Regions from separate parts of the Streptomyces sp. NBC_00704 genome, predicted to be linked through region 1. Evidence: riboswitches for the same ligand, from Rfam matches in the RefSeq annotation. Region 1 holds a riboswitch; each other region holds the start of a gene.
What was found. Region 1 has a riboswitch for cobalamin ahead of OG802_RS23750 (ribonucleoside-diphosphate reductase subunit alpha). Riboswitches for the same ligand answer to the same signal wherever they lie in the genome.
Positions count from the first base shown of each region.

Region 2: another riboswitch for cobalamin. It lies ahead of OG802_RS28215 (CbtB domain-containing protein); the one in region 1 lies ahead of OG802_RS23750 (ribonucleoside-diphosphate reductase subunit alpha).
Region 3: another riboswitch for cobalamin. It lies ahead of OG802_RS07990 (cobalamin biosynthesis protein); the one in region 1 lies ahead of OG802_RS23750 (ribonucleoside-diphosphate reductase subunit alpha).
Region 4: another riboswitch for cobalamin. It lies ahead of OG802_RS30525 (ABC transporter substrate-binding protein); the one in region 1 lies ahead of OG802_RS23750 (ribonucleoside-diphosphate reductase subunit alpha).

Region 1 is NZ_CP109000.1:5,433,398-5,440,399, reverse strand. It holds gene OG802_RS23770 (GntR family transcriptional regulator) at 368-1,132, shown strand; gene OG802_RS23765 (DUF3311 domain-containing protein) at 1,233-1,547, shown strand; gene mctP (monocarboxylate uptake permease MctP) at 1,544-3,169, shown strand; gene OG802_RS23755 (GNAT family N-acetyltransferase) at 3,276-3,782, shown strand; cobalamin riboswitch at 3,835-3,970, shown strand; gene OG802_RS23750 (ribonucleoside-diphosphate reductase subunit alpha) at 4,094-6,478, shown strand; gene OG802_RS23745 (ribonucleotide-diphosphate reductase subunit beta) at 6,478-7,002, shown strand, end outside.
Region 2 is NZ_CP109000.1:6,497,645-6,504,646, reverse strand. It holds gene OG802_RS28235 (cobalt-precorrin-6A reductase) at 210-995, opposite strand; gene OG802_RS28230 (allantoin permease) at 1,346-3,133, shown strand; gene OG802_RS28225 (histidine phosphatase family protein) at 3,379-4,014, shown strand; gene OG802_RS28220 (CbtA family protein) at 4,165-4,929, opposite strand; gene OG802_RS28215 (CbtB domain-containing protein) at 4,949-5,170, opposite strand; cobalamin riboswitch at 5,208-5,366, opposite strand; gene OG802_RS28210 (cysteine desulfurase-like protein) at 5,512-6,741, shown strand; gene OG802_RS28205 (Fur family transcriptional regulator) at 6,845-7,002, shown strand, end outside.
Region 3 is NZ_CP109000.1:1,795,248-1,802,249, forward strand. It holds gene OG802_RS07970 (alpha/beta hydrolase) at 1-243, opposite strand, end outside; gene OG802_RS07975 (class II aldolase/adducin family protein) at 1,177-1,908, opposite strand; gene OG802_RS07980 (inorganic phosphate transporter) at 2,150-3,436, shown strand; gene OG802_RS07985 (hypothetical protein) at 3,471-3,692, shown strand; cobalamin riboswitch at 3,877-4,018, shown strand; gene OG802_RS07990 (cobalamin biosynthesis protein) at 4,127-5,092, shown strand; gene OG802_RS07995 (cobyric acid synthase) at 5,089-6,621, shown strand; gene cobN (cobaltochelatase subunit CobN) at 6,618-7,002, shown strand, end outside.
Region 4 is NZ_CP109000.1:7,035,844-7,042,845, reverse strand. It holds gene OG802_RS30550 (DUF5994 family protein) at 59-619, shown strand; gene OG802_RS30545 (hypothetical protein) at 624-854, shown strand; gene OG802_RS30540 ((2Fe-2S) ferredoxin domain-containing protein) at 949-1,341, opposite strand; gene OG802_RS30535 (ABC transporter ATP-binding protein) at 1,319-2,143, opposite strand; gene OG802_RS30530 (FecCD family ABC transporter permease) at 2,140-3,153, opposite strand; gene OG802_RS30525 (ABC transporter substrate-binding protein) at 3,150-4,199, opposite strand; cobalamin riboswitch at 4,254-4,429, opposite strand; gene OG802_RS30520 (IS30 family transposase) at 4,754-5,947, shown strand; gene OG802_RS30515 (superoxide dismutase) at 6,074-6,715, opposite strand; gene OG802_RS30510 (FKBP-type peptidyl-prolyl cis-trans isomerase) at 6,955-7,002, shown strand, end outside.

The DNA.
Region 1 (7,002 bases):
CTCCTCAGGGATGCCACACCCCCCGCCCACGGGCCGGGACCTCGATCTGGACCAATGGTGTAGACCAGTGCGCAGAGCTTGGCTCAGGCCCATAAGCCTGTCAAGGGTGGCCGAACCGCCTCCGACCAGCCGTTATGGGACCTACATATGCAGGAACCTTTAAGTAAGAAGCCCTCGAAAACCTGGACTGCGGAGGGGGTCCGTCCGGTAGACCATTTGCCCTGGTGGACTAGACCAGCAAAGATTGCGACGGTATACAGAGGGATCACGGAACGATGGCGCGCGCGCCGCCGCGTCCGTGCCACGATGTGAGCCGCGGCCGACGGTGTGTCGGCCGTTTCCGCACCCGCAGCCGGGAAGGCAGGCCATGAGCACCGACGTCAGCAGTGCGGAGAACGAGGGTGGGGCGACCGTCCGTACCGCGCGTGTGCCCAAGTACTACCGTCTCAAGAAGCATCTGCTCGACATGACCGAGACACAGTCGCCCGGCACGCCCGTCCCGCCGGAGCGCACCCTGGCCGCCGAGTTCGACACCTCGCGCACCACCGTCCGCCAGGCCCTCCAGGAACTCGTCGTCGAGGGGCGGCTGGAGCGCATCCAGGGCAAGGGCACCTTCGTCGCCAAGCCGAAGGTCTCTCAGGCGCTGCAACTCACCTCGTACACCGAGGACATGCGCGCCCAGGGCCTCGAACCGACCTCGCAGCTGCTGGACGTCGGCTACATCACCGCCGACGACCGTCTCGCCGCGCTGCTCGACATCACGGCCGGCGGCCGGGTGCTGCGCATCGAGCGGCTGCGCATGGCCAACGGCGAGCCCATGGCGATCGAGACGACCCATCTGTCGGCGAAGCGCTTCCCGGCCCTGCGCCGGTCGCTGGCCAAGTACACCTCGCTCTACACCGCCCTGGCCGAGGTCTACGACATCCGTCTCGCCGAGGCCGAGGAGACCATCGAGACCTCGCTGGCCACGCCCCGTGAGGCCGGTCTGCTCGGCACCGACGTGGGCCTGCCCATGCTGATGCTGTCCCGGCATTCACTGGACCGCAAGGGCCTGCCGGTGGAGTGGGTGCGGTCGGTGTACCGGGGCGACCGGTACAAGTTCGTGGCCCGGCTGAAAAGACCCGCCGAGTAGAGGGTCTGTGGAGGGCCTTCCGCTGGGCTTATCCGTCACTTACATTGCCTGCGCATTACACCTGTGATCAAGGCGATCGGATGAGGGGACGGAGCCGCCGATGTCAGAGACCCCGGAAGTGACCAGGGGGCCGGTGGTGACGCCTGTGCGCGTCGTCATCGCCCTCTGTCTGCTCGCGCCCTTCGCGGCGATGCTGTGGGTGGGTTCGTACGCAAAGGTGGACCCGGCGTTCATCGGGATCCCGTTCTTCTACTGGTACCAGATGCTGTGGGTGCCCCTGTCCGCCGCGCTGACCGTGACGGCGTACAAGCTGTGGCAGCGTGACCAGCGGGGCCGCGCGGCCGCCGCCCCGGCCTCCGCCGGCGCCTCCGGGCAGGCCGGCTCCTCCTCTCCGAAGGGCGGTGCGTCGGAGTGAAGGACGGCGTGAACGGCGTCGCGCTCGCCGTCTTCATCTTCTTCTTCCTGGCCGTCACGGTCATGGGCTTCCTGGCCGCCCGCTGGCGCAAGGCCGAAAGCGACAGCCTCGACGAATGGGGCCTGGGCGGACGGTCGTTCGGCACCTGGGTGACCTGGTTCCTGCTCGGCGGGGACCTCTACACGGCGTACACCTTCGTCGCGGTGCCCGCGGCGATCTACGCGGCGGGCGCGGCGGGCTTCTTCGCGGTGCCCTACACGATCCTCGTCTACCCGCTGATCTTCACGTTCCTGCCCCGCCTGTGGTCGGTGTCCCACAAGCACGGCTATGTGACGACCTCGGACTTCGTGCGCGGCCGCTTCGGCTCGAAGGGCCTGTCGCTGGCGGTCGCCGTCACCGGCATCCTGGCGACGATGCCGTACATCGCGCTCCAGCTCGTCGGCATCCAGGCCGTGCTCGACGTGATGGGCGTCGGCGGCGGCGAGAACACCAACTGGTTCGTGAAGGACCTGCCGCTGCTCATCGCCTTCGGCGTGCTGGCGGCCTACACGTACTCCTCGGGTCTGCGGGCCCCCGCGCTGATCGCGTTCGTGAAGGACACCCTGATCTACATCGTCATCGCGGTGGCGATCATCTACATCCCGGTCAAGCTCGGCGGGTTCGACGACATCTTCGCCAAGGCCGGCGAGGCGTTCAGCCAGACCAACCCGGCGACGGGCAAGCCGCGCGGCGCGCTCGCCCCGGCGGACCCGGGCCAGTGGACCTACGCGACGCTCGCGCTGGGCTCGGCCCTGGCGCTGTTCATGTACCCGCACTCCATCACCGCGACGCTGTCCTCGCGCAGCCGTGAGGTGATCCGCCGCAACACCACGATCCTGCCGCTGTACTCGCTGATGCTGGGCCTGCTCGCCCTGCTGGGCTTCATGGCGATCGCGGCCGGCGTCAAGGTCACCAACGGGCAGCTGGCGATCCCGCAGCTGTTCGAGGACATGTTCCCGTCCTGGTTCGCCGGTGTGGCGTTCGCGGCCATCGGCATCGGCGCGCTGGTGCCGGCCGCCATCATGTCGATCGCGGCCGCGAACCTCTTCACCCGCAACATCTACAAGGACTTCATCAGGCCGGACGCGACGCCGGCCCAGGAGACCAAGGTCTCCAAGCTGGTCTCGCTGCTGGTGAAGGTGGGCGCGCTGGTCTTCGTCCTCACCATGGACAAGACGGTCGCCATCAACTTCCAGCTGCTGGGCGGGATCTGGATCCTGCAGACCTTCCCGGCCCTGGTCGGCGGCCTGTTCACCCGCTGGTTCCACCGCTGGGCGCTGCTCGCCGGCTGGGCCGTCGGCATGGTCTACGGCACCTTCGCCGCGTACGGGGTCGCCTCCCCCACGCAGAAGCACTTCGGCGGCTCCTCCAAGGAGATCCCGGGCATCGGGGAGATCGGCTACATCGGCCTGACGGCGTTCGTCCTCAACGTCGTCGTCGCGGTCGTCCTGACGTTCGTCCTGAAGGCGGCCAAGGCCCCCGACGGGATCGACGAGACGAAGCCGGAGGACTACGCGGCGGACGCGGGCGACCCGGGCGTGCAGGTCGAACTGCCGCCGGCCACCGCGGGCGCCTCGCACTAGCCACGCCGAGGGCCCTCACGGGCCGCGTGGCCGCGTGTTCGGCACGGGCGGGCCGCCGGAGAAATCCGGCGGCCCGCCCGCGTGCGTCTGCGGCACACTGCGCCGCATGGACATACGGATCAGGAAGGCGCTGCCCGCCGAGTACGCCCCCCTCGGCGACATCACCGCTCAGGCCTACCTCCGGGACGCTCTCCTCGACTACGGCGAGGAGGACCCGTACCTGCCCGTGCTGAAGGACGTCGCCGCGCGGGCGGCCGCCGCCGAGGTCCTGGTGGCCGTGGACGGCGACCGGCTCCTCGGGGGCGTCACCTTCGTGGCCGGTCCCGGTCCGGTCGCCGACATCGCGCGGCCCGGCGAGGCCGAGATCCGGGCGCTCGCGGTCGCGCACGCGGCGCGCGGCCGGGGAGCCGGGGAGGCGCTCGTGCGGGCCTGTCTCGACCGGGCGCGGGCCACGCCGGGCTGCACGGCCGTCGTCCTGTCGAGTCAGCGCGCCATGCGCACCGCGCACCGGATCTACGAACGTCTCGGCTTCGTCCGCACACCCGAGCGGGACTGGAATCCCGTGCCGGACCTGGACGACCTCACTCTGCTCACCTATCAGTTGACGCTCTGAAACCACCTCGACACAACATCTGGGGGTGGCGTGACGGACGAGCACAAGATGTATGCTCATGCTCGCTGTCGCCGCAGGGGAATCCGGTGCGAATCCGGAACTGTCCCGCAACGGTGTACTCGCGTGCATCCATACCCGTATGCGCACGCCTGTTCAGTCCGAGATCCTGCCGACAGCGTGCCCGGCCGTCCGGTCCGGGCCCCTGACGTCCGGGTCTCGCGGAGTGGACCGGTGGACGCGACGCCCCCGCGCGCTCGTGTGCTGCCCCCTGCCCTGCGCAAGGCCCCCTGCCGAGCGAGGGAGAGCCCCACGTGACCATCGCGCCCGCCGAACCGGCCTCAGTCACCGAGCTGAAGACCGACGGTCCCGGGACCGCGTTGCTGCGCACCCTGACCGAGCTGACCGCCGATCTGCCCGACGCCGACCCCGGCCGGGTCGCCGCCGCGGCCCTGCGCGGCCGGTCCGCCCGGGGCGCCGCCGAGATCACCGCGGAGCTGCGCGAGCTGGCCACGGAGGCGGCCGCCGGCCTGATCTCCGAGGACCCCGCGTACTCGAAGCTGGCCGCCCGGCTGCTGACGATCGGCATCGCCGCGGAGGCCGCCTCCCAGGGCGTCACGTCGTTCACCGAGTCGGTCGCCGTCGGCCACCGCGAGGGCCTGATCGCCGACCGCACCGCCGCGTTCGTGCGCGTCCACGCGGCCCGCCTCGACGCGCTGATCGACACCGCGGCCGACGACCGCTTCGGTTACTTCGGACTGCGCACCCTGCACAGCCGCTACCTGCTGCGGCACCCCCTCACCCGCAAGGTCGTCGAGACGCCCCAGCACTTCCTGCTGCGCGTCGCCGCCGGTCTGGCCGAGGACGACAGCGCCCGCGCCCTGGACGAAGTCGCCGCGCTCTACCGGCTGATGAGCCGGCTGGACTACCTGCCGTCCTCCCCCACGCTCTTCAACTCCGGCACCCGCCACCCCCAGATGTCGTCCTGCTACCTCCTCGACTCCCCGCTGGACGAGCTGGACTCCATCTACGACCGCTACCACCAGGTGGCCCGGCTGTCGAAGCACGCCGGGGGCATCGGGCTGTCGTACTCCCGCATCCGCAGCCGCGGTTCGCTGATCCGGGGCACCAACGGGCACTCCAACGGCATCGTGCCGTTCCTGAAGACGCTGGACGCCTCCGTCGCCGCGGTGAACCAGGGCGGCCGGCGCAAGGGCGCGGCCGCCGTCTACCTGGAGACCTGGCACTCCGACATCGAGGAGTTCCTGGAGCTGCGGGACAACACGGGTGAGGACGCCCGCCGCACGCACAACCTGAACCTCGCGCACTGGATCCCGGACGAGTTCATGCGCCGGGTCAACGCCGACCAGCCGTGGTCGCTGTTCTCCCCGGCCGACGTGCCCGAGCTGGTCGACCTGTGGGGCGAGGAGTTCGACGCGGCCTACCGCAAGGCCGAGGCGGACGGCCTGGCGAAGAAGACCATCCCGGCCCGTGACCTGTACGGCCGGATGATGCGCACCCTGGCGCAGACCGGCAACGGCTGGATGACCTTCAAGGACGCGGCCAACCGCACCGCCAACCAGACGGCCGAGCCGGGCCACGTCGTGCACTCCTCCAACCTCTGCACGGAGATCCTGGAGGTCACCGACGACGGCGAGACGGCCGTGTGCAACCTGGGCTCGGTGAACCTCGGCGCGTTCGTCGACACGGCGGCCGGCGACATCGACTGGGAGCGGCTGGACGAGACCGTCCGCACCGCCGTCACCTTCCTCGACCGCGTCGTCGACATCAACTTCTACCCGACCGAGCAGGCGGGCCGCTCCAACGCGCGCTGGCGGCCGGTCGGCCTGGGCGCGATGGGCCTCCAGGACGTCTTCTTCAAGCTGCGGCTGCCCTTCGACTCGCCCGAGGCCAGGGCCCTGTCCACCCGTATCGCCGAGCGCGTGATGCTCGCCGCCTACGAGGCCTCCGCCGAACTGGCCGAGCGCAACGGCCCCCTTCCCGCCTGGGAGAAGACCCGGACCGCCAGGGGCGTGCTGCACCCCGACCACTATGGCGTCGACTTCGCCTGGCCCGAGCGCTGGGCGGCGCTGCGCGAGCGGATCGCCGCCACCGGCATGCGCAACTCGCTGCTGCTCGCCATCGCGCCCACCGCCACCATCGCCTCCATCGCGGGCGTCTACGAGTGCATCGAGCCGCAGGTGTCCAACCTGTTCAAGCGCGAGACGCTGTCCGGCGAGTTCCTCCAGGTCAACTCGTACCTGGTGCGGGAGCTCAAGGAGCTGGGCGTGTGGGACGCGCGCACCCGGGAGGCGCTGCGCGAGGCGAACGGCTCGGTGCAGGGCTTCGCGTGGATCCCGGCCGAGGTGCGCGACCTGTACCGCACGGCGTGGGAGATCCCGCAGCGCGGCCTGATCGACATGGCCGCCGCCCGCACCCCGTTCCTGGACCAGGCCCAGTCCCTGAACCTGTTCCTGGAGACGCCGACCATCGGCAAGCTGTCCTCGATGTACGCGTACGCCTGGAAGTCGGGCCTGAAGACGACGTACTACCTGCGCTCGCGCCCGGCGACCCGCATCGCGCGCGCGGCCCGGGCCCAGGCGCAGCCGGAGGCGGCCGTCCCCGTGCAGCAGGCGGCCGACCCCGACGCCGTCGCCTGCTCCCTTGAGAACCCCGAGTCCTGCGAGGCCTGCCAGTGATGTCCACCGCACCCGAGACGACCGCGAAGACCGAGAAGAACCTGCTCGACCCGGGCTTCGAGCTGACGCTGCGCCCGATGCGCTACCCCGACTTCTACGAGCGCTACCGGGACGCCATCAAGAACACCTGGACCGTCGAGGAGGTCGACCTCCACTCGGACGTCGCGGACCTCGCGAAGCTGTCCGAGGGCGAGCAGCACATGATCGGCCGGCTGGTCGCGTTCTTCGCGACGGGCGACTCGATCGTGGCGAACAACCTCGTGCTGACGCTGTACAAGCACATCAACTCCCCCGAGGCGCGCCTGTACCTGTCCAGGCAGCTGTTCGAGGAGGCCGTGCACGTCCAGTTCTATCTGACGCTGCTGGACACCTACCTGCCCGATCCGCAGGACCGGGCGGCCGCCTTCGACGCGGTGGAGAACATCCCGTCCATCCGCGAGAAGGCCGGGTTCTGCTTCAAGTGGATCAACGAGGTCGAGAAGCTGGAGCGGCTGGAGTCCCAGGCCGACCGCCGCCGCTTCCTG
Region 2 (7,002 bases), 1.1 Mb from region 1:
GAGACAACAGAGACCCCTGAGGTCCCGGCGGTGACCGGGACCCCATGCGACCCACGGCAGAGGCGGGCGGGCCCCGGCACCGGTCGGCGGGACCCCGGCACCGCCCGGCGCAAACCCGGCCCGGCCACCGGACACCGGGGATCCCATGCGGCCCTCGGCAGAGGCAGGCGGACCCCGGCATGACCCCGGCGCCAGTCGCCCGTGGGCCGTCAGCGGGGCTCGGGCCGGGGGTCGGGGTGGCCGGCCGGGCGGCCTGCCGTCCGCTGGGCCCGGATCCAGCGGACGGCGTCCCACGGGTCGGGTGCCACGGGGACGCCCGTGGGCGCCGGCGGTCTGCGCACCACGACCACGGGCAGCCCCGCCTCCCGGGCGGCGGTCAGCTTCGGCGCGGTGGCGGCGCCCCCGCTGTCCTTGGTCACCAGGACGTCGACGCGATGCCGGCGCAGCAGCTCGCGCTCTCCGTCGAGGGTGAAGGGGCCCCGGTCGAGCAGCACCTCCAGGGCGGACGGGCAGGGCGGCTCGGGCGCTTCGACCGAGCGTGCCAGGAACCACAGGCCGTCCAGTCCGGCGAAGGCCGCCAGCCCCGTGCGTCCGGTGGTGAGGAAGATCCGCCGGCCGAGCGCGGGAAGCGACGCGGCCGCCTCCGCCAGTGAGCCGACCTCGTGCCAGCGGTCGCCCTCGACGGGCGTCCAGCCGGGACGGCGCAGCGCGAGCAGCGGGACACCGGCGACGGCGGCCGCGTCGGCCGCGTGGAAGCCGATCGTCCCGGCGAAGGGGTGGGTGGCGTCGACGATCGCGTCGACGGCGTGCTCGCGCACCCAGGTCACGAGCCCTTCGACGCCGCCGAACCCGCCCACGCGCACCTCGCCCGCCGGCGGCCGGGGAGCGGTCACCCGCCCGGCGAGCGAGCTGGTGACCGTCAAGTCCGGCTCGCCGCTGAGGAGTTCCGCGAGCCGACGGGCCTCCGCGGTCCCGCCGAGTATCAGTACGTGCACGAGAGTCCGGGTCCGATCATGAGCGGCGACGGGTCGGAGCGAGCGCGCCCACTCAAGCACACCGGACCACGGGGGCGCCGTCGACGGCATGCGATCGGCGGGAGCCGCGGACCGGGGAACGGACGGGCGACGGCCGGGGCCGGGACAGCGGCGGGCTGGGCGGGCGGCCGGGGGTCCGGCGGCAAAGGCCGAGGCTCAGGGGGCGCGAGCCGCGGTCGCGACGGCGGGGGGCGGGACCAGGATTTCGCCGGCCGGGGTCCGTGGGCGGCGGTCGCGGGCCGCCGTCCGTTACCTCGCGTTCACGCCGTGTCGCCGTCCGGAGAAACAAACGGTTCCTACCGTGTCCGCTCATGGCTCCGCGGCCCACCCCTCCCCCGGATGCCGAGGACGCCGACCGGGAGTCCCCCACCGCCCACCTCCCCGAAGGGCCGCCCATGAGCGCCACCGAGACACCCCAGCCGGCGCAGTCGCCCCGGCACCCGCAGTCGTCGCCGACGGCCACCGCGCCGCACTCCCGCCCCGGCTCCCCCGCCTCCCAGGCCACCAAAGAGACCCTGGAGGACTACACCCTCCGCTTCGCGCCCCGCAGTTACCGCCACTGGACCCCGATGGTGGTGGCGACGACCGCTCTGGGCGGCATCGCGTACATGGCGGACTTCTCCATCGGCGCCGGCATCGGCCTCGCCCACGGCACCGGGAACGCGCTCGTCGCGATCGCCGTCGCCGCGGTCGTCATCTTCGTCACCGGGTTCCCGCTCGCCTACTACGGCGCCCGCTACAACATCGACCTCGACCTGATCACCCGCGGGTCCGGCTTCGGCTACTACGGCTCGGTGCTGACCGGCGTGATCTTCGCCAGCTTCACGTTCATCTTCTTCGCGCTCGAGGGCTCGATCATGGCCCAGGGCCTGAAGCTGGGCCTGGGGCTGCCGCTGTGGCTGGGCTATCTGGTCTCCACGCTGATGGTGATCCCGCTGGTGATCTACGGCATGAAGGCGCTCAGCAAGCTCCAGGTGTGGACGACGCCGATATGGCTGCTGCTGATGGTCGCGCCGCTGGTCTACCTCGTCGCCACCGACCCCGGCACCGTCGACCGGTTCCTGGCCTACGCGGGCACCGACGGGGACGGCGGGGTGCACACCGCTCCCGTGCTGCTCGGCGCGGGCGTCTGCCTGTCCCTCATCGCGCAGATCGGCGAGCAGATCGACTACCTGCGCTTCATGCCGCCGAAGACGGAGGCGAACAAGCGCACCTGGTGGACGGCCGTGGTCATGGCCGGGCCGGGATGGGTGGTCCTCGGCGCGCTGAAGCAGGCCATCGGCGTCTTCCTCGCGGTGTACATCCTGGCGGAGGTCGGCCCCGCCGCGGCCACCGAGCCGATCCAGCAGTTCCGCGGGGCCTTCGACGCGATGATGCCGTCCTGGCTGGTCGTCCCGCTGGCCGTGGCGCTCGTCGTGATCAGCCAGATCAAGATCAACGTGACGAACGCGTACTCCGGATCGCTCGCGTGGACGAACTCCTTCACCCGCGTCACCCGGCACTACCCCGGCCGCCTGGTCTTCGTGCTGGTCAACCTGGCCTTCGCGCTCGTCCTGATGGAAGCCGACATGTTCAGCTTCCTCAACGACATCCTCGGCTTCTACTCGAACTGCGCCATCGCCTGGGTCGTCACCGTCGCCACGGACATCGGCGTCAACAAGTACCTGCTCCGGCTGTCCCCGCTCGCGCCCGAGTTCCGCCGGGGCATGCTGTACGCGGTCAACCCGGTCGGCGTCGTCGCGTTCCTGGCCGCGTCCGGCCTGTCCATCGCGATGTACTTCCACGCCCTCGGCGACACCCTCCAGCCGTACTCCCCCGTGGCCGCCGCCGTCATCGCGTTCGTCCTCACCCCGCTGACGGCGATCGTCACCAAGGGCCGTTACTACCTGCGCCGTTCGGACGACGGCATCGCCGAGCCGCTGCTCGACGCGGACGGCAACCCCAGCGCCACGACGTACGACTGCCACGTCTGCCGCCTGCCCTACGAGCGTCCCGACGTGGCCGCCTGCCCGACGCACGACGCGGTCGTCTGCTCCCTGTGCCTGAGCACGGACACGGTGGGTGACCACGTGCTGCCCGCCCGGCCGTCGACCGCCTGAACCGCGCCGCCGGGCGGCGGGCCCCGTCCCGCCGCCCGGCCTGCGCGCCGCGCCCCTGTGGTAGCTTGCCGACGCCGGTCGCACCCGTGTACGCATCCGCGGGCGCGCGTCGGGGGCCGCGGCCAGGACGCCGGGCGGCCGACGCCCGAACGGCCGCTGCCCGCACGGCGATCGACCGCCGACCGCCGACCGCGAAGTTCTCGGCACGGAGGCCGGCGAACCGCGCGCCTGTGGAGGAGCATCACGTGACGAGCCGTGTCACCTTCGTCTCGCCCGCCATGAACGCGTCGCTGCGACTGGCCCGTTTCGACGACGGAGCCCCGATCGACGACGCCGGGGCGGCCCGCGCCCGCGCGGCGGCCGGCGCGCTGCCCACGGGCGGGCGGGTCGTGACGTCTCCCACCGTGCGCTGCCGGGAGACGGCCGCCGCGCTGGGCCTCGCCCCGGAACGGGCGGCCGGTTCCCCGGCTGCCGCGAAACCAGTCGAGCCGGTGGAGCCGGTGGAGTTGGCCGGGCTGGACGTGGGGCGCTGGCGGGGGCTGACCCTCGCCGAGGTGGGCGCGGCCGAGCCGGAGGCGGTGGCGCGCTGGCTCGCCGATCCCGGTTGCGCGCCGCACGGCGGGGAGTCCGTCGAGGACCTGTGCGCGCGGGTGGCCCGCTGGCTGGAGTCGTCGTCGCGGGAGGGCCGCACCCTCGCGGTGGTCGAGCCGGAGATCGTGCGGGCGGCCGTCGTCCATGTGCTGGGGACGCCCGTGACGGCCTTCTGGCGGCTCGACGTGCCGCCGCTCACGGCCACCTCGCTCAGCGGGCGCGACGGCCGCTGGAACCTGCGGACCGGAGAGCCCCTGCGACCGGACGAGGCCTGTCCCGACGGGGCGTGACGCCGCGTCATCGGCCGTCGGAGGGGCGGGCGGAGGGGGTTCCCGGGGGCGGGCCGTCGTCGTCGCCGTCCGCCGTCGAGAGAGGGCCCCCGGGTGGTCCCAGGAGCCCTCTCGTCGTGCCGGTACCGGTCGACCCGCCTTGCGGACAGGTCAGTTGGGGGCGGCGGCCGTCGTGGTCGTGCCCGCGGGCCTCGTCGCCGGGCGGGGATTCAGCAGCCGCTCGGCCAGTTCGCCGAAGGCGAGGCCGAACGCCGCCCACATCGTCGCCTGCATGGCGAGCGACGAGAGGCGGAACCGCCACAGCAGCGTGGCCGGGAAGTCCGCCGGCACCTCGTTGACGGCGGGCAGGAACCCGTACGCCAGGCCGATCACGACGACGAAGCCGGCCACGGACACCACCGTGGCGTTCCAGTTGCCGAGTCTCGGCGCGAGCCGCTTGCCGGCGATGACCGCGGCGATCGCCAGGAGCACGCCGAGCACCATCATCAGGAAGTACAGGGTGGTGCGCTTGGCGATCGTGTCGTGGTCGCCGACGGCGGGCGGGTTGGCCGGGTACTTGAGGAAGGGCACGACGTACACGGTGAGCAGTGCGGCCCCGGACAGCAGCAGCGCCGTGGCCCGGGGGCCGAAGCGTCCGACGCGGCCCAGGGCGAAGCAGTAGGCCATGGCGGCGATGCCGCCGAAGGCCACCCCGTAGACCAGGACGCCGGTGGCCAGACCGGCGGTGGACTGCAGGCTGCGGGAGACGAGTTCGACCTCGTGCTCGTGCGCGGGGGCGTGGGACTCCTCGAAGCCGATCGCGCTGTCGACGCTCGGCTCACCGAGGAAGTACGCCACCACCAGGGCGAGCACGCCGGCCCCGAGGCCGGCGAGCATGCCCCGGACGAGCAGGTTTCTTACCGTTGCGGAATTCATGCGGGTGCGGCGCCCCTTGTCAGTGGCAGGGGAAGCCGAGCAGGTGACGGGCGTCGTGCACCCACTCGTGGACGCCCTCGCCGGAGACCACGGCCGTGGCGCCCTGCTCGGCGCCGACGAAGTAGAGCAGGACCAGCATCAGGACGCCGAAGAAGACGGCCCAGGGGGCGATGTCCCTCAGCGGCAGCTTGGCGGGTACGACAGGGCTGGTGGCGGTCGGCTGGGCGACATGCTGCGCCATGGGCAGGGCCTCCTCTGGGAGTTCGCGTCCCATCTCGGTGGTGCACAGGACGACGGCCCCGGGTCTGACTCGCGATGCGCGCCCTTGCGGGGCGGCGCACCGATCACAGTGGCGCGACCGTGCCGGATTCCCACCGGCTTCCGTGACTTCCGTCGTCGATATCAGAGCGACGGTACCGTGTGTCGCGTCCATGGCCAATAGCGCATCACCTGGCGTGACGGTGTTCTCGGCCGCCGGGTGGCCCGGATCACGCGTCGGCGCCGGGCGCGCAGGCCGCGGCGGCGCCGGCCCGCGGCGCGATCCACTGGTGGGGCGGCGCGACCGGTGCCAGAGTCGGGGCCATGCCCATCGACGTCGTCGCCCTCCGGTCCCACTTCCCCTCCCTCGCCCACGGGTTCGCCTTCTTCGACGGGCCGGGCGGGACGCAGACGCCCGCGCCGGTCGCCGAGGCGATCGCCCGGACCATGACCGGGCCGCTGTCCAACCGCGGCACGGTCAGCGCCTCCGAGCGCAACGCCGAGTCGGCGGTCGCCGGGTTCCGGGCCGCCTACGCGGATCTGCTGGGGGCGCCCGCGAACGGCGTCGTGCACGGGCGCAGCGCCACGCAGCTCACCTACGACTTCTCACGGCACCTGGCCAAGACCTGGCGGCCGGGCGACGAGATCGTCCTGAGCCGGCTGGACCACGACGCGAACGTGCGCCCGTGGATCCAGGCGGCGGAGCGCGCCGGGGTGACCGTGCGCTGGATCGAGATCGACGAGGCGACCACGGAACTGGACCTCGGCTCCTACGAGCGGGCGCTGTCGTCCCGGACGCGGCTGGTCGCGGTGACGGCGGCCTCGAACGTGCTGGGCTCCGTGGTGCCGGTGCGCCGGATCGCCGACCGGGCGCACGAGGCCGGCGCGCTGGTCCACGTGGACGGGGTGCACTACGCCGCGCACCGCCTCGTGGACGTGCGGGCGCTGGGCGCCGACCTGTTCGTCTGCTCGCCGTACAAGTTCCTCGGGCCGCACTGCGGTGTGCTCGCCGGGTCGCCGGACGTCCTGGAGGCCCTCGCGCCGGACAAGCTGCTGCCCTCCAGCGACGCCGTGCCGGAGCGCTTCGAGTTCGGGACGCTGCCCTACGAGGTGCTGGCGGGCGCAACGGCCGCGGTGGACTTCCTGGCGGACCTGGACGGCGGTGCGCCGGACGCGCCCCGCAGGGAGCGGCTGCGGCGCTCGCTGGAGTCCCTGCACGAGCACGAGAACGCGCTGCGCGCCGGGATCGAGGAGGGGCTGCGGGCGCTGGGCGACGACGTCACCGTCCACTCGAAGGCGGCGGACCGCACGCCCACGCTTCTGATGACCCTGGAGGGCCGGGACGCCCGGGAGGCGCAGGCGCATCTGGCGGCGCGGGGCGTGGTGGCCCCGGCGGGCTCGTTCTACGCCCACGAGGTCTTCGCGGCGCTGAAGCTGCCGGACCCGTCGCTGCGGGTGGGGCTCGCGCCGTACAACGACGCCGGGGACGTCGACCGGCTCCTCGACGGGCTGTCCTCGTTCCTGCGCCCGGCGTCCCCGCGCACGGCCGGGTGAAGGGCGGGGTGAACGGCCCGGTGCGCGGCGGCGCGCGGCGTTCTCCAGACTTGCATCGTTCGTTTTATTGAATCGTTCGTGTTTATGCCGTAGGTTCGACGTCATGACAGCCCCCCGTACTCCGACCACCGCCGAGGAGCTGCGCGGTGCCGGCCTGCGGGTGACGGCCGCCCGGGTCGCGCTGCTCGAGACCGTCCGCGAAGGCGATCACCTGGACGTCGAGGCGATCGCCTCCGGCGTCCGCGGCCGCGTGGGCCACAT
Region 3 (7,002 bases), 3.6 Mb from region 1:
GACCGCGTGCGAGCCGTTGCCCGACAGGCCGTAGGCGCCGGGGCGCAGGGCGGCCAGGTCGCGGGTGAGGGTGATCTGTCCGGCGGCCGTGCCGTGCACGGTGAGCCGGGGCTCGGTGGGCAGGGGCCGGCCGGGCGGCGCCTTCAGCGCGGCGTCGCTGGCGAGCCGGCCGGCGGCGACACTGGCTGCGCCGGCGACCAGGGCTGCGGTGACGGCGGCTGCCGTCGCTGTGACAGTGCGCACCCGCCCAGTCTCCAGGCCAAGGCCCACGACGGCCAGTGGTGGGCCCACGCGGAGTGACGCCGATCGGGCAGCGGGCCCGAGTGAGAACGCCCGCACGACGGTGAACCCGAGCGAGGCGCCGCCGCCTGGCAGCGGGCCCACGTGGGCGACGGCCGCATGGCGGCGGACCCACGCGAGGCGACGCCCACCCGGTGGTGGACCCCAGCGGAGTGACGCCCGCGTCCGACCCGGTCCCGGCGCTGCGGAACCGGTCCCCCGCCTGGCTCCTCAGGCCGAGCACCACGACGGCCCGGTGGGCCTGCGCAGAAGACCGCCCGCGGTGGCCCACCCCTGGGCAACGCCTGCCTGCCCCCGCGCGGCGCGCGGCCGGGCAGCCGGACGCGGCGGCGCGAGCGCACCGGAACGGCGGCCGAACGCGGCGGCGCGGCACGGCGGCCGACCGAACGCAGAAGCCGGGCGCGGCGGGCGTTGGGGCAGCCGGCCGGGGGCGGCGACGCGGGCGGCGCGGAGCGGAGGGCGGTGGCGCGGACGCGGCGGTGCGGAGCGGAGGGCGGCGGGCCGGACACGACGGCCCGGAGCGGAAGACGGCGGGCCGGACACGGCGGTGCGGGCGCGGCGGCACGGAACGGAGGGCGGTGAGCCGGGCGCGGCAGCACGGAACGGAGGGCGGTGAGCCGGGCGCGGCAGCACGGAGCGGAAGACGGCGAGCCGGACACGGCAGCACGGAGCGGAAGACGGCGGGCCGGACACGGCGGTGCGGGCGCGGCGGCACGGAGCGGAGGGCGGTGAGCCGGACACGGCGGCACGGAACGGAGGGCGGTGAGCCGGACACGGCGGCACCGAGCGGAAGGCGGCGGGCCGGACACGGCGGCACCGGGCGGAAGGCGGTGGGCCGGGGGCGGTGGGGTGGAGCGGAGGGTGGTGGGGTGGGGGTCAGGGGTGTTGGCCGTAGGTGTGGAGGCGGGTCGTCGCCTGTGTCAGCTGGTCGTTCGTCAGCAGTGTCGGGGTGCGGCCGGGGACGGACGAGGCCGTGAGCCAGAGCCGGCACATCCACTCGAGTTGGGCGGTGCGGTCGTAGGCCTGGTCGAGGGTGGCGCCGTGGGTGAGGGTGCCGTGGTTCTGCAGCAGGCAGCCGCTGCGGCCGTCGAGCGCGCGGAGCATGTTCTCGGCCAGTTCCTCGGTGCCGTAGGTGGCGTAGGGGGCGACCCGGACGGGTCCGCCGAGGGCGCCCGCCATGTAGTGGACGAGGGGGAGTTCCGGGACGAGGGTCGAGACGGCCGTGGCGTGCACGGCGTGGGTGTGGACGACGGCCCCGGCGTCGCAGGAGCGGTATACGGCGAGGTGCATGGGCAGCTCGCTGGTCGGGACCAGGGCGCCGAGCACCTGGCGTCCGGTGAGGTCGACGCCGGTGACGTCGTCCGGGGCGAGCCGGTCGTAGGGCACTCCGGACGGGGTGACCAGCACGGTGTCCGCGACGCGTACGGAGACGTTGCCGGAGGTGCCGACGACGAGGCCGTCGGTCACCGTGCGGCGGGCCGTCGTCACGAGCGCGTCCCAGGCCCGCGCCTCCTCGGGGGTCGCGCGCCTGGTGTGGCGCGGGGTCGGGTCCTGCCCGCCGGGCCCGGGATCCGGGGCGTCCGTCTGCTCGCGTCGCTGGTCGGCCATACCGCGATCCTGCCAGGGGACGGCGGTTCCCGGGGCCGGTCGCGGCGCCTTCCGCGCGCCCGGCGGCGCGGGCCGGCGGGCGTGCCGTCAACTGCCGCGCCGGGCACGGTGGAAGGGCCGTCGGACGGGGCGGGGAACAGCCCCGGAGAACGACACCCCGACGCCCGTCCCAGTTCATCTTCCGTTCACCCGGATTGCCTACGGTCGACACACCAATGACTTCGAACGATTGCCTGGGTAAATGGAAAGCTTCTCGCTGATCCTCGCGATTGTGGTTATCACCGCACTCGCGTTCGATTTCACGAACGGTTTCCACGACACCGCCAACGCGATGGCCACGACCATCTCGACCGGTGCACTCAAACCCAAGGTCGCGGTGGCGATGTCCGCCGTGCTGAACCTTGTGGGCGCTTTTCTCTCGGTGGAGGTCGCCAACACGATCTCCAAGGGTCTCGTCGACGAGACCGGCATCCGTCCCGAGGTCATCTTCGCCGCCCTGGTCGGCGCGATCCTCTGGAATCTGCTGACCTGGCTGGTGGGCCTGCCCTCCAGCTCCTCCCACGCCCTCATGGGCGGTCTGATCGGCGCCACCGTCGCCTCCGCGGGAAGCGGTGCGGTCCACGGTGACGTGCTGGTCACCAAGGTGCTGCTGCCGGCGGTCGCGGCGCCGATCGTGGCGGGCGTCGCCGCGATGTTCGCGACCCGGCTGTCGTACACCCTCGGCAAGAAGGCCGACGGCAGGGCCGCGGCGAAGGGCTACCGCACCGGCCAGATCGCCTCGGCCGGGCTGGTCTCCCTCGCGCACGGCACCAACGACGCGCAGAAGACGATGGGCATCATCACCCTCGCCCTGGTCGCGGGCGGCGCCGTGGCCCCCGACTCCGACCCGCCCACCTGGGTCATCCTCTCGGCCGGCATGGCCATCGCGCTCGGCACCTACCTCGGCGGCTGGCGCATCATCCGCACCATGGGCAAGGGCCTGACCGAACTCCAGCCGCAGCAGGGCTTCGCCGCCCAGACCAGCGCCGCCACGGTCATCCTGGCCTCCTCCCACCTCGGCTTCTCCCTCTCCACCACCCACTCGGTCTCCGGTTCGGTGATGGGCGCGGGCCTGGGCCGCAAGGGGGGCGTGGTCCGCTGGTCCACGGCGACCCGCATGTTCGTGGCCTGGGGCCTGACCCTGCCGGCGGCGGCCCTGGTGGGCGCGCTCGCCGAGAAGGTGACCGGCCTGGGCGACTGGGGCACGGCCGTGGTGGCCGTCTTCCTGATCGCCTCCAGCGCGGCCATCTGGAAGATCTCCCGGCGCGAGGTCGTCGACGCCTCCAACGTCAACGACACCGAGGAGCCCGCGGGCGTCGTCACGACGGCGATCGCGGCCGTCGCCCCGCCCCCGGCGGGTTCCCTCGCCGACGATCTGACGGCGACCATCCCCTCCCCGGCCCCGGTTTCGGCCCCGATGCCGGTCCCGGCCTCGGTCGCGGTCCCGGAGTCCGTCGCCCCCGCCGTGCCGCCGGCCGCGGCCGTCTGATCCGGCCCGTCCGGCACGAAGGAAGAGAAGCGTCATGAAGATCGACTGGGCAGCCCTGGGCTCCGTGTTCGGCGTCAGCCTCGTGGTCACCGTGGGCCTCGTGGCCCTGTTCACCCTCGGCATCATGGGCCTGTCGCGCCAGGAGCGCGCCACGGCCGAGGGCGGTTCGGCCGCCCTCGCGGTGACGGGCGCGTACGCGTGCTTCGCCGCCTGCGCGGCGGCGGTGGCGTACGGGATCTCCCTGATCGTGGCCTGACGGGCCACCAGGACACCGGAACAGCAGAACACCTGGCCACCGGGCCACCCGGACATCGGGGCACAGGGACACCGAGGGGTGCGGGACGGGTCGCCGTCCCGCACCCCTTCGCGTGTGACCGCGGCGATCGCCCGCGTGTGGGGTTCTGCACACTCTCCCCCCGCAGGTCAACGGCAAGTTGACGGCCCTTCCGGGCCCGTGGTGGACTGCCCGGGCCATGTACGGCGGCAGAAGAGGAAGCCGGTGTGAATCCGGCGCGGTCCCGCCACTGTCACCGGGGTAGTAACCCCCGGGAGCCAGGAACTCTCGCCGCGGTCTCGTCGAACCAGGGCGTGGACACCCTGAGTGAGGACACATAGCCATGTTCGGCTGCCCGTCGAGCGCCTCGCGCGCCACCCCCAGCCCGTCGGCCGCCCGCACGGCCGGCTGAGCCGATGGGTGCCGATCGCGTTCACGCGTACGGCGCCGCCGCCGGCCTCCTCGGCGACCTGCTCCTCGGCGACCCCCGCCGAGGGCATCCGGTCGCCGCGTTCGGCCGGGCCGCGGGCGCCGTGGAGCGGCTGCTGTGGCGGGACCACCGGGGCTGGGGCGCCCTGCACACCGCGGTGTGCGCGGGCGGCGCCGTCGCCCTGGGGGCCGTCGCCGCGCGGACCGTGCGCCGCTCCCCCACCGCATCCGTCGCCCTGACCGCCGCCGCCACCTGGTCCGTCGTCGGGGGCGCCTCCCTCGTGCGCGAGGCTCGGGGCATCGCGCGCGCCCTGGAGGCCGGGGACGTCGACACGGCCCGGGAACGGCTGCCGCGGCTGTGCGGGCGCGACCCGCAGGCCCTGGACGCCGACGGGATCGCCCGCGCCGTGGTGGAGTCCGTCGCCGAGAACACCTCCGACGCCGTCGTCGGCGCCCTGGTGTGGGGCGCCGTGGCCGGTGTGCCGGGGCTGGCCGGGTTCCGCGCCGTCAACACCCTCGACGCCATGGTCGGGCACCGGTCGCCGCGCCATCTGCGCTACGGGTGGGCGTCGGCGCGGCTCGACGACGTCGCCGGCTGGCCCGGGGCGCGGCTGACCGCCGTGCTCGCCGCGGCCGCCGGGGACGACCCCCGGGGCGCGGTGCGGGCCTGGCGCGCCGACGCCCGCAGGCACCCCAGTCCCAACGCCGGCCCGGTGGAGGCGTCCTTCGCGGGCGCCCTCGGGGTGCGGCTGGGCGGGACCCTGTCGTACGGCGGCCGCGTCGAGCACCGGCCCGTGCTGAACGGGGCGGCCGGGCGGCCCGTCGTCGCCGGGGACATCGAACGTGCGGCGCGGCTCTCGCGCCGCGTCGGCCTGCTCGCGCTCGGCGTGACCGTCGCCGCGCGCCGGGTCGCGACAAGGGCGCTCGACGCGCGGAAGGGGCGTATGTCATGAGCGGGGGCCTGCTGGTGGCCGGCACCACCTCCGACGCCGGCAAGAGCGTCGTCACGGCCGGGATCTGCCGGTGGCTGGTCCGGCAGGGGGTGAAGGTCGCGCCGTTCAAGGCGCAGAACATGTCGCTGAACTCGTTCGTCACGCGCGAGGGCGCCGAGATCGGGCGGGCGCAGGCCATGCAGGCGCAGGCCTGCCGCATCGAGCCGACCGCGCTGATGAACCCGGTGCTGCTCAAGCCCGGCGGGGAGCGGAGCAGTCAGGTGGTGCTGCTGGGCAGGCCGGTGGGCGAGATGAGCGCCCGCGGCTACCACGGCGGGCGGCAGCAGCAGCTCCTCGGGACCGTTCTCGACTGTCTCGCCGAGTTGCGGGGCACGTATGACGCGGTGATCTGTGAGGGGGCCGGAAGTCCCGCCGAGATCAATCTGCGGCGGACGGACATCGTCAACATGGGGATCGCCCGCAACGCCGGGCTGCCCGTGCTGGTCGTGGGCGACATCGACCGCGGCGGGGTCTTCGCCTCGTTCTTCGGGACCGTCGCGCTGCTGTCCCCCGAGGACCAGGCGCTGGTCGCCGGGTTCCTCGTGAACAAGTTCCGCGGCGACGTCTCCCTGCTGGAGCCGGGACTGGACATGCTGCACGGGCTCACCGGGCGGCGCACGTACGGCGTGCTGCCGTTCCGGCACGGGCTCGGCATCGACGAGGAGGACGGCCTGAGGGTGTCGCTGCGGGGCACCGTGCGCGAGTCGAACACCGCCGCGCCGGTCGGGGAGGACGTGCTGCGCGTCGCCGTCTGCGCGGTCCCGCTGATGTCGAACTTCACGGACGTGGACGCGCTGGCCGCCGAACCCGGCGTCGTCGTGCGGTTCGTGGACCGTCCCGAGGAGCTGGCCGACGCCGACCTGGTGGTGATCCCGGGGACCCGCGGCACGGTGCGGGCGCTGCGGTGGCTGCGCGAACGCGGCCTGGCCGAGGCGATCCTGCGCAGGGCCGCCGAGGGGCGGCCCGTCCTCGGCGTCTGCGGCGGCTTCCAGATCCTCGGCGAGCACATCGAGGACGACGTCGAGAGCCGGCGCGGGCGGGTCGACGGGCTCGGCGTCCTCCCCGTCCGGGTGCGGTTCGCCCGCGAGAAGACCCTCACCCGGCCGGCCGGCGTCGCCCTGGGCGAGCGGGTCGAGGGCTACGAGATCCATCACGGGGTCGCCGACGTCACCGGGGGCGAGACCTTCATCGGCGACGGCGAGGGACGCGCCCTGGACGGCTGCCGGGTCGGGCAGACCTGGGGCACGCACTGGCACGGCTCGCTGGAGTCGGACGGGTTCCGGCGGGCGTTCCTGCGCGAGGTGGCGGCGGCCGCGGGCCGCCGGTTCACACCGGCCCCCGACACCTCCTTCGCCGGGCTGCGCGAGGAGCAGCTCGACCGGCTCGGCGACCTGATCGAACAGCACGCGGACACCGGCGCGCTCCGGCGGCTCATCGAGTCGGGCGCGCCGCAAGGACTGCCTTTCATCCCACCGGGAGCGCCCGCATGAGCACAGTGTTGTTGTTGTCGACCGCCGACACCGATCTGCTGGCGGCCCGGGCCGCCACCGGCGTCGACTACCGGATCGGCAACCCGACCCGCGTCGACGTCGAGCGGGAGCTGCCCGCGCTGCTCGACGGCGCCGGCATCGCCGTCGTCCGGCTGCTCGGCGGGAAGCGCGCCTGGGAGGACGGGCTGGCCGTGCTGAAGGCGTCCGGCGTGCCCACCGTGCTGCTGGGCGGGGAGAGCGTGCCGGACGCCGAGCTGATGGCCGAGTCGTCGGCGCCGGCCGGCGTGGTGGCGGAGGCGCTGCGGTATCTCGTGGCGGGCGGCCCGGCCAACCTGGCCGAGCTGGCGCGCTTCCTGTCCGACACCGTCCTGCTGACCGGCG
Region 4 (7,002 bases), 1.6 Mb from region 1:
GTTCCCGGTGAGCAACAACGCCGGCCTCCGCGAGGAGGCCCGGGGACGGGTCCGCGTCATGACCGCGACCATCGAACCCACGATCATCGAAGAGCGCCTTCCTTCGGCGTCGGCCCGGCTGTCCCTGACCCCGACCGGTTCGGTTCCAGGTCTCCTGGACGGCGCATGGTGGCCCCGCTCCCGTGATCTCCGCCGCGAGATCCGCACACTGACGGACGCACTGGACGCGTGCTGGGGCCGGATCACCCACGTCACCGTGAACCCGACCCACTGGCCCGTCATCCCACGCAAGGTCCCCGTCACGGGCCACACGGTGCATGTCGGCTGGTTCGCCGCCGAGCAGGACCCGAACAAAGTGATCCTCTTCTCCTACACGGTGGGCCGCCTGGACCTGCTGGTGATCCCTCCGGAAGCGGACCCTGCCGCCGCCGCCCGGCTGATGGCAGCGGCGACCGTTCCGGGAGGCGTCCGCACCGCCGGCGCTCTGATCACCGACGAGGCCATCAGCCAGGACACGGCAGAGGCTCGTGGCCGGGAAGTCGCATGGGAGACGGACGGCGGAGCCGCTTCGGCGGACAGAGCCGCGACCGGGATCCCGAGCTACGCCCCGAGGAGGTGAGGACGTGGAGACCTTCGTCACCGTGGTCGTGATCATTCTCGTGATCATCGCGGGAATGGTTCTGATCCACCGGCTCAACGCACAGCGCGACGACAGGATCGGGGCGTTCCACTACAGCGACACACTGCCGGGAATCGGTCGGCGGACCCGCAAGAGCCCACGTGCCGCCGTACCGAAGGGCCCTCCTGCCGACGCCGCACACAGTGAGGATGGAGAGCCGTCCTCGCGCCCGTAGGCGACATGGTCAAGTGCACTTCCGCACACGAACCAGGCCGTTGCAACCCCGCCGGACAGCCGGCCGTCGGCGCAGCGAGCGTCGGCGTACGTGGTCATCGCGCCCTGCGGGGCGGGGTGAAGGCGTAGAGGTCGAGGATGTCGGGGCAGGGGGCTGTGCCGGGGCCGCCGGCTTGCACCCAGGCGGCGATGTCGTCGGTGGCGTCGGGGTCGTTGACGAGGCCGAGCCAGACCGGGCGGGCTCCGGCGGCGCGGGCGGCGGCGGAGGGCTGGACGACGATCACGTTGGCGTGTTCGCACACGTCGAGGCAGGCCGCGATGCGTACGGGAGCGTTCTCGGCCAGGCGCGCGGTCTGGCGGTCGTGATCGACTCCGGTCACCTTCGGGGTTCCGCAGCAGCAGTCCCGGCAGACGACGATGCGGCACGGTGCCGGCGGGGCCGGGGTGTGCTCCGGGCGCCCTTCTTCAGCTGTCTGTCGAGACGTCACTCGTCCCAGCTCCTCTCACTGTGGGGAATTCGTCATGGGTCGCCGGACGCAGGAAGCGGATCACCGGATGACCGGGGTCGTGGGTGACCTCGGCGCGGACGCCGTAGACCTGCTGGATGAGGGTGGTGGTGAGGACCTCGGCCGGGGTGCCTTCCGCGACGGCGCGGCCGTCGCGCAGGACGAGCAGGCGGTCGCAGTACATCGCGGCGAGGTTGAGGTCGTGCAGGGCGATCACGGTGGTGACCGGCAGGCTCGCGACGAGGTCCAGCAGGTCGAGCTGGTGCTGGATGTCGAGGTGGTTGGTGGGTTCGTCGAGGAGGAGTTCGCGGGGTTCCTGGGCGAGGGCGCGGGCGATCTGGGTGCGCTGGCGTTCGCCGCCGGAGAGGGTGTGCCAGGACTGCTCGGCCCGGTCGGTCAGGCCGGTGCGCGCCAGGGCCTTCGCGACGGCCCGTGTGTCGGCCGCCGTCGGGGGCGTCCAGGCGCGGCGGTGCGGGATGCGGCCGAGCGACACGACGTCGCGGACGCTCAGTTCGGTCTGGGTGTGGGCGTGCTGCTCCACGGTGGCGATCCGCTGGGCGGTGGCCCTGCGCCCGGCCTCGGACAGCGGGCGCCCGTCCAGGGTGACGACTCCGGCGGTGGGTTCGAGGATCCCGGCGAGGAGTCTCAGCAGCGTCGACTTTCCCGAGCCGTTGGGACCGAGCAGGCCGACGGTCTCGCCGGGACGCAGGACGAGAGTGACGCCGTCGACGACGACCTTGTCGGCGAGGAGCCTCGCGACGCGGTCCGCGTGCAGGCTGCTCATGTCCTTCTCCGTCCGCGGTGGAGCACGACCACGAATGCGGGGACGCCGATGAGGGACGTCACCACGCCCACCGGGACCTCCTGGGGGTCGAGGACGGTCCGGGCGAGGGTGTCCACCCACACCAGGAACACGGCTCCGGTCAGTGCCGTGACCGGCAGGAGGCGGGCATGGCCGGAGCCGGTGAGAGCGCGGGTGGCGTGCGGGAGGACCAGGCCGACGAAGCCGATGGCGCCGGCGCAGCTCACCAGGGCGGCGGTGAGCAGCGCGGTGGCGCAGAGCAGTACCAGGCGGGTGCGGGCGACGCGGACGCCCAGTCCGGCGGCGGCTTCGTCGCCGAAGGCGAAGGCGTCCAGGGTGCGGGCGTGCCCGAGGCAGACGGCCAGGACGACGGCGAGTACGCCGGCGCAGAGCAGCACCTGTCCCCAGTCGGCGCCGGTGAGCGAGCCCAGCAGCCAGAACAGCACGCCCCGGGTGGTCTCGGCGCCGGCCGAGGTGAGGACGATGAAGGAGGTCAGAGCGGAGAACAGCTGCATGGCGGCCACCCCGGACAGGACGACTCGGTCGGTGCTTCCCCCGAGGGTGTGGCTGAGCAGCAGCACCAGGGCGAAGGAGAGCAGCGCGCCGAGGAAGGCGCCCGCCGACAGGGACACCGCTCCCCCGCCCACTCCCAGCACGACCACCGCGACCGCCCCCGTGGACGCACCGGACGACACGCCGAGCACGAACGGATCGGCCAGCGGGTTGCGCAGCAGTGACTGCATGACCGTCCCGCACACGGCGAGCCCGGCCCCGCACACGGCGGCGAGCAGCGTGCGCGGCATCCGCAGGTTCCACACGATGCCGTCGCGCAGCGGGGCCAACGTGCTCTCGCCGAGGCCGAGATGGGCCGCGACGGCCGCCCAGACGTCCCCCGTGGAGATGTCGGCCGGTCCGATGGTCACAGCCACGGCTGTGGAGGCCAGCAGCGCGGCCAGTCCGCAGACCGACAACACGAGTGTGCGGACGCTCACTTGGCGAGTCCGAAGTCGCGCAGACCGGCCGCGACCTTCTCGATCCCCTCGATCGTGCGGATGGACGGGTTCATCGCCTGGCCGCTCAGCAGGACGTACCGGTTCTTCCGCACTGCGCTCAGGTTGCGCGTGGCGGGGTGGGTCTCGAGGAAGCGGATCTTTGCGGCGGCGGTCTCGGCGGTCTGCTGCTTGCGGGTCAGGTCGCCGATCACGATGACGTCGGGGTCACGGTCGGCGACGGTCTCCCAGTTGATCTGGGGCCATTCGTCGTGGGTGTCGGAGAAGGCGTTCTTCGCTCCGACGGCGCGGGTGATGGCGCCGGGCGCGCCGCAGCAGCCGGCCAGGTAGGGCGACTGGGAGTTGGCGAACCAGTACATGAGTGAGACGTCGGAGGCGTCCAGTGCGGCGGTGGCGGTGCGTACCCGCTGCTTCAGCCGCGTGACGAGCTTCTCCCCGCGCTCCTCGACGCCGAACGCGCGGGCCAGGTCGCGGATTTCGCCGTACACGGCGTCGAGGGTGAGCGGCTCGCTGCGCGATCCGTCGCCGCCGCTGTCGTTGTCCTTGCCCGAGCAGTCGGACGGTGAGACGTACGTGGGCACGCCGAGCTTCTCGAACTGCTCGCGGGTGGCGACCCCGCCCTTGCCCAGGGTGGAGACGAACGAGGCGGTGACGAAGTCGGGTTCGGCGTCCAGGACCTTCTCGAAGGAGGGCGTGTTGTCGGCGAGGCGCGGCACGGACGCGTTGGCCTCCTCCACGCCCTTCATCACCGGGTCGGTCCAGGTCGCCGTACCGGCCATGCGGTCGGCGAGGCCGAGGGAGAGCAGGATCTCCGTGGTGCCCTGGTTGAGGGAGACGGCCCGTTCGGGGACCGACCTCAGGGTGACCTCGTGGCCGCAGTTGTCGATCGTGACCGGGCGGCCGGCGGCGGAGGTCGCCTCCGGTCTCGCGCCATCGCCGCCGGAGGAGGCGCAGGCCGTGAGCAGCAGGGCGGACGCGAGAACGAGCGCCGGAGCGCGGAGAAGAGCGGGGGTGCGGAGCACGGGTATGCCTTTGGGGTCGGGGCTCGTACGCGGAGCCTGGCCTGCGGACGTCCCCCGCGCCGGGGCGCGGAGGTGCCAGCAGGTCTTCGGACTCGGGTTCGTCCGGACGGGACGCCTTCCCGGTTCCCCAGTGGCGTCGTGCCCCGCCCGTCCCCCTCACCGCTGCGCGTCAGCTCCGGATTCGCACCGGATTCCCTGGCCTCGGGTGTGGCTCGACTGGCCTGTCGAGGCTATCAAGGCGATCGCCGGGTCAGGTCGTGCGGTGGGTCACGGGTGCCATCCGCAGGCGGTTCAACGGAAGGCCCCCGCAAGCCGGAGGCGGGTTCTATTGATCCCCGCAACACCCTGGAGTTCAGGGAGTTGCGGGGATCGTGGATTTTGAGGTGCTGAAGGCGAAGTTCTTCGAGGCGCTGGATCGGGAGGACGGCGGCATCACCGCTGCCGCTCGCGCAGTCGGAGTGAACCGCAATACGGCGTTCGGATGGGCCCGTCAGGCTGGTGTCCGAGGTCGCGGCAAGCCCGGCACATCCGGGCATCCCGGTCGGGCGGAGTACGAGCGGCTGCGTGCGGCCGGAGTCCATCGCCGCGATGCCGCCGCGCAGGTCGGCGTCCACGAGCGCACCGCTCGGGACTGGGACCAAGGGATCCGGCAGATCGGCCACTCGCGCCTGCATGCAGACGGCCGCCTGATCGACTATACGACCGGTGTGATCACCATCGTTACTGCCGCGTCGAAGCCGTCCGTTGCCGCGGTCGAGGCCGGGCTGCACCCCCGTTTCCTCACCGTGGCCGAGCGGGAGCTGATCGCCGACATGCGCCGTGAGGGCCGCTCGCTGCGCGCGATCGGACGGGCACTCGGCCGGCCGGCCTCCACCGTCAAGCGTGAGATCGACGCCCGTGCGGTCAACGGCGTCTACCGGCCGCACCAAGCCCAGCGGGCATGGGCGAAGAGCCGGTCGCGTCCAAAGGACTCCAAGCTGGCCCGGGAAGGAGCGTTGCGCGACTTCGCTACGGCCAAGCTCCAGGAACGCTGGTCGCCCGAGCAGATCTGCCACGCTCTGCTCATCGAGTTCCCCGACGACGAGAGCATGCGCGTGAGTCCGGAGACGATCTACCAGGCGGTCTACGTCCAGGCCCGCGGCGGACTGCGCCGCGAGGTCGCCCTGGCGCTGCGCACCGGACGCACCCGCCGCAAGCCCCACCGCAGCCCGGAGCAGCGCACTCGCCGCTTCGTCGACGAGATGGTGATGATCTCCGAGCGGCCGCCGGAGGTCGAGGACCGGGCTGTTCCTGGCCACTGGGAAGGCGATCTGATCGTCGGCCCCCGCAGCGAGAGCGCGATAGTGACCCTGGTCGAGCGCTCCACCCGCTACGTCCTGCTCGGACATCTGCCCGGCGGGCACACGGCCGAGGAAGTCCGCGATGTGCTGGTGCCGCTGATCCAGACCCTGCCCGAGCACCTGCGTGGCTCGCTGACCTGGGACCAGGGCTGCGAGATGGCCGCGCACAAGCAGTTCACCGTGGCCACCGGCGTGCCAGTCTACTTCTGCGACCCCCACTCGCCCTGGCAGCGCGGATCGAACGAGAACACCAACGGCCTGCTGCGGCAGTACTTCCCCAAAGGCACCGACCTCTCCGCGCACAGTCCCGCAGACCTCGAACACGTTGCCCAGCAACTCAACGGCCGGCCACGCAAAACGCTCGGCTGGAGAACCCCAGCCGAGCGCCTGCGTGATCTACTGACGGCCGCATAAGCCATCAGGTGTTGCGAGGACCCCGAGAATCCGCCGGAGGCTTGCGGGGGCATTCCCGTCCCCCGTGCCGAGGGTGAGAAGACGATCACGCGCAGGTCGCGCTCACGCGCTCATGCGCTCACGCGCTCAGGGCGCGAGCAGCAGGCTGTCGCCCCGCTCCTTGGCGGCGGCGTAACGCCTGGCCACGTCCTGCCAGTTGACGACCGCCCACATGGCGTCGATGAAGTCGACCTTCTGGTTCCTGTACTGCAGGTAGAAGGCGTGCTCCCAGGCGTCGAAGACCAGGATCGGGGTGGAGCCCTGGCCCACGTTGCCCTGGTGGTCGTAGACCTGCTCGACGATGAGACGACCGGACAGCGGCTCGTAGGCGAGGACGCCCCAGCCCGAACCCTGGGTGGTCGCCGACGCCTTGGTCAGCTGGGCCTTGAAGTTCCGGAAGGAGCCGAAGGACTCGGCGATGGCGTCCGCGAGTTCGCCCGTGCCGTCCTTCTCCAGCGGCTCGCCGCCGCCGTCACCGGTCATGTTGTGCCAGTAGACGGAGTGCAGGATGTGCCCGGAGAGGTGGAACGCCAGGTTCTTTTCCAGGCCGTTGATCGAGCCCCAGGACTCCTTGTCCCGCGCCTCCGCCAGCTGCTCCAGCGTGTCGTTCGCGCCCTTGACGTACGCCGCGTGGTGCTTGTCGTGGTGCAGCTCGATGATCTCCGGGCTGATCACCGGGGCGAGCGCCGCGTAGTCGTAAGGAAGCTCCGGGAGCGTGTAAACCGCCATGTCCAACGTCCTCCGACGTTATTGCGAGTGATGTGCAGTTGCACGTTAACAGCACAAGCAACGCGTTGCCGATAGGCGTCGGACCCAGGACGCCGGACGTGTCCCGTCCGGGCGCGAACTCGGCGGCCACGGCTCATGCTTCTCCGCGCGCTCCCGGTAGCGTGGCCGTCTACCGCACGAGGTGTTCATGTGTCCGGCCGCCGGCCTGACGGCCGTCGACGGAGAGTGGCAAGGCTGCGATGAGCGAACCGACGAAACCCGAGGTCGACGTTCCGGAGGGGGACGCC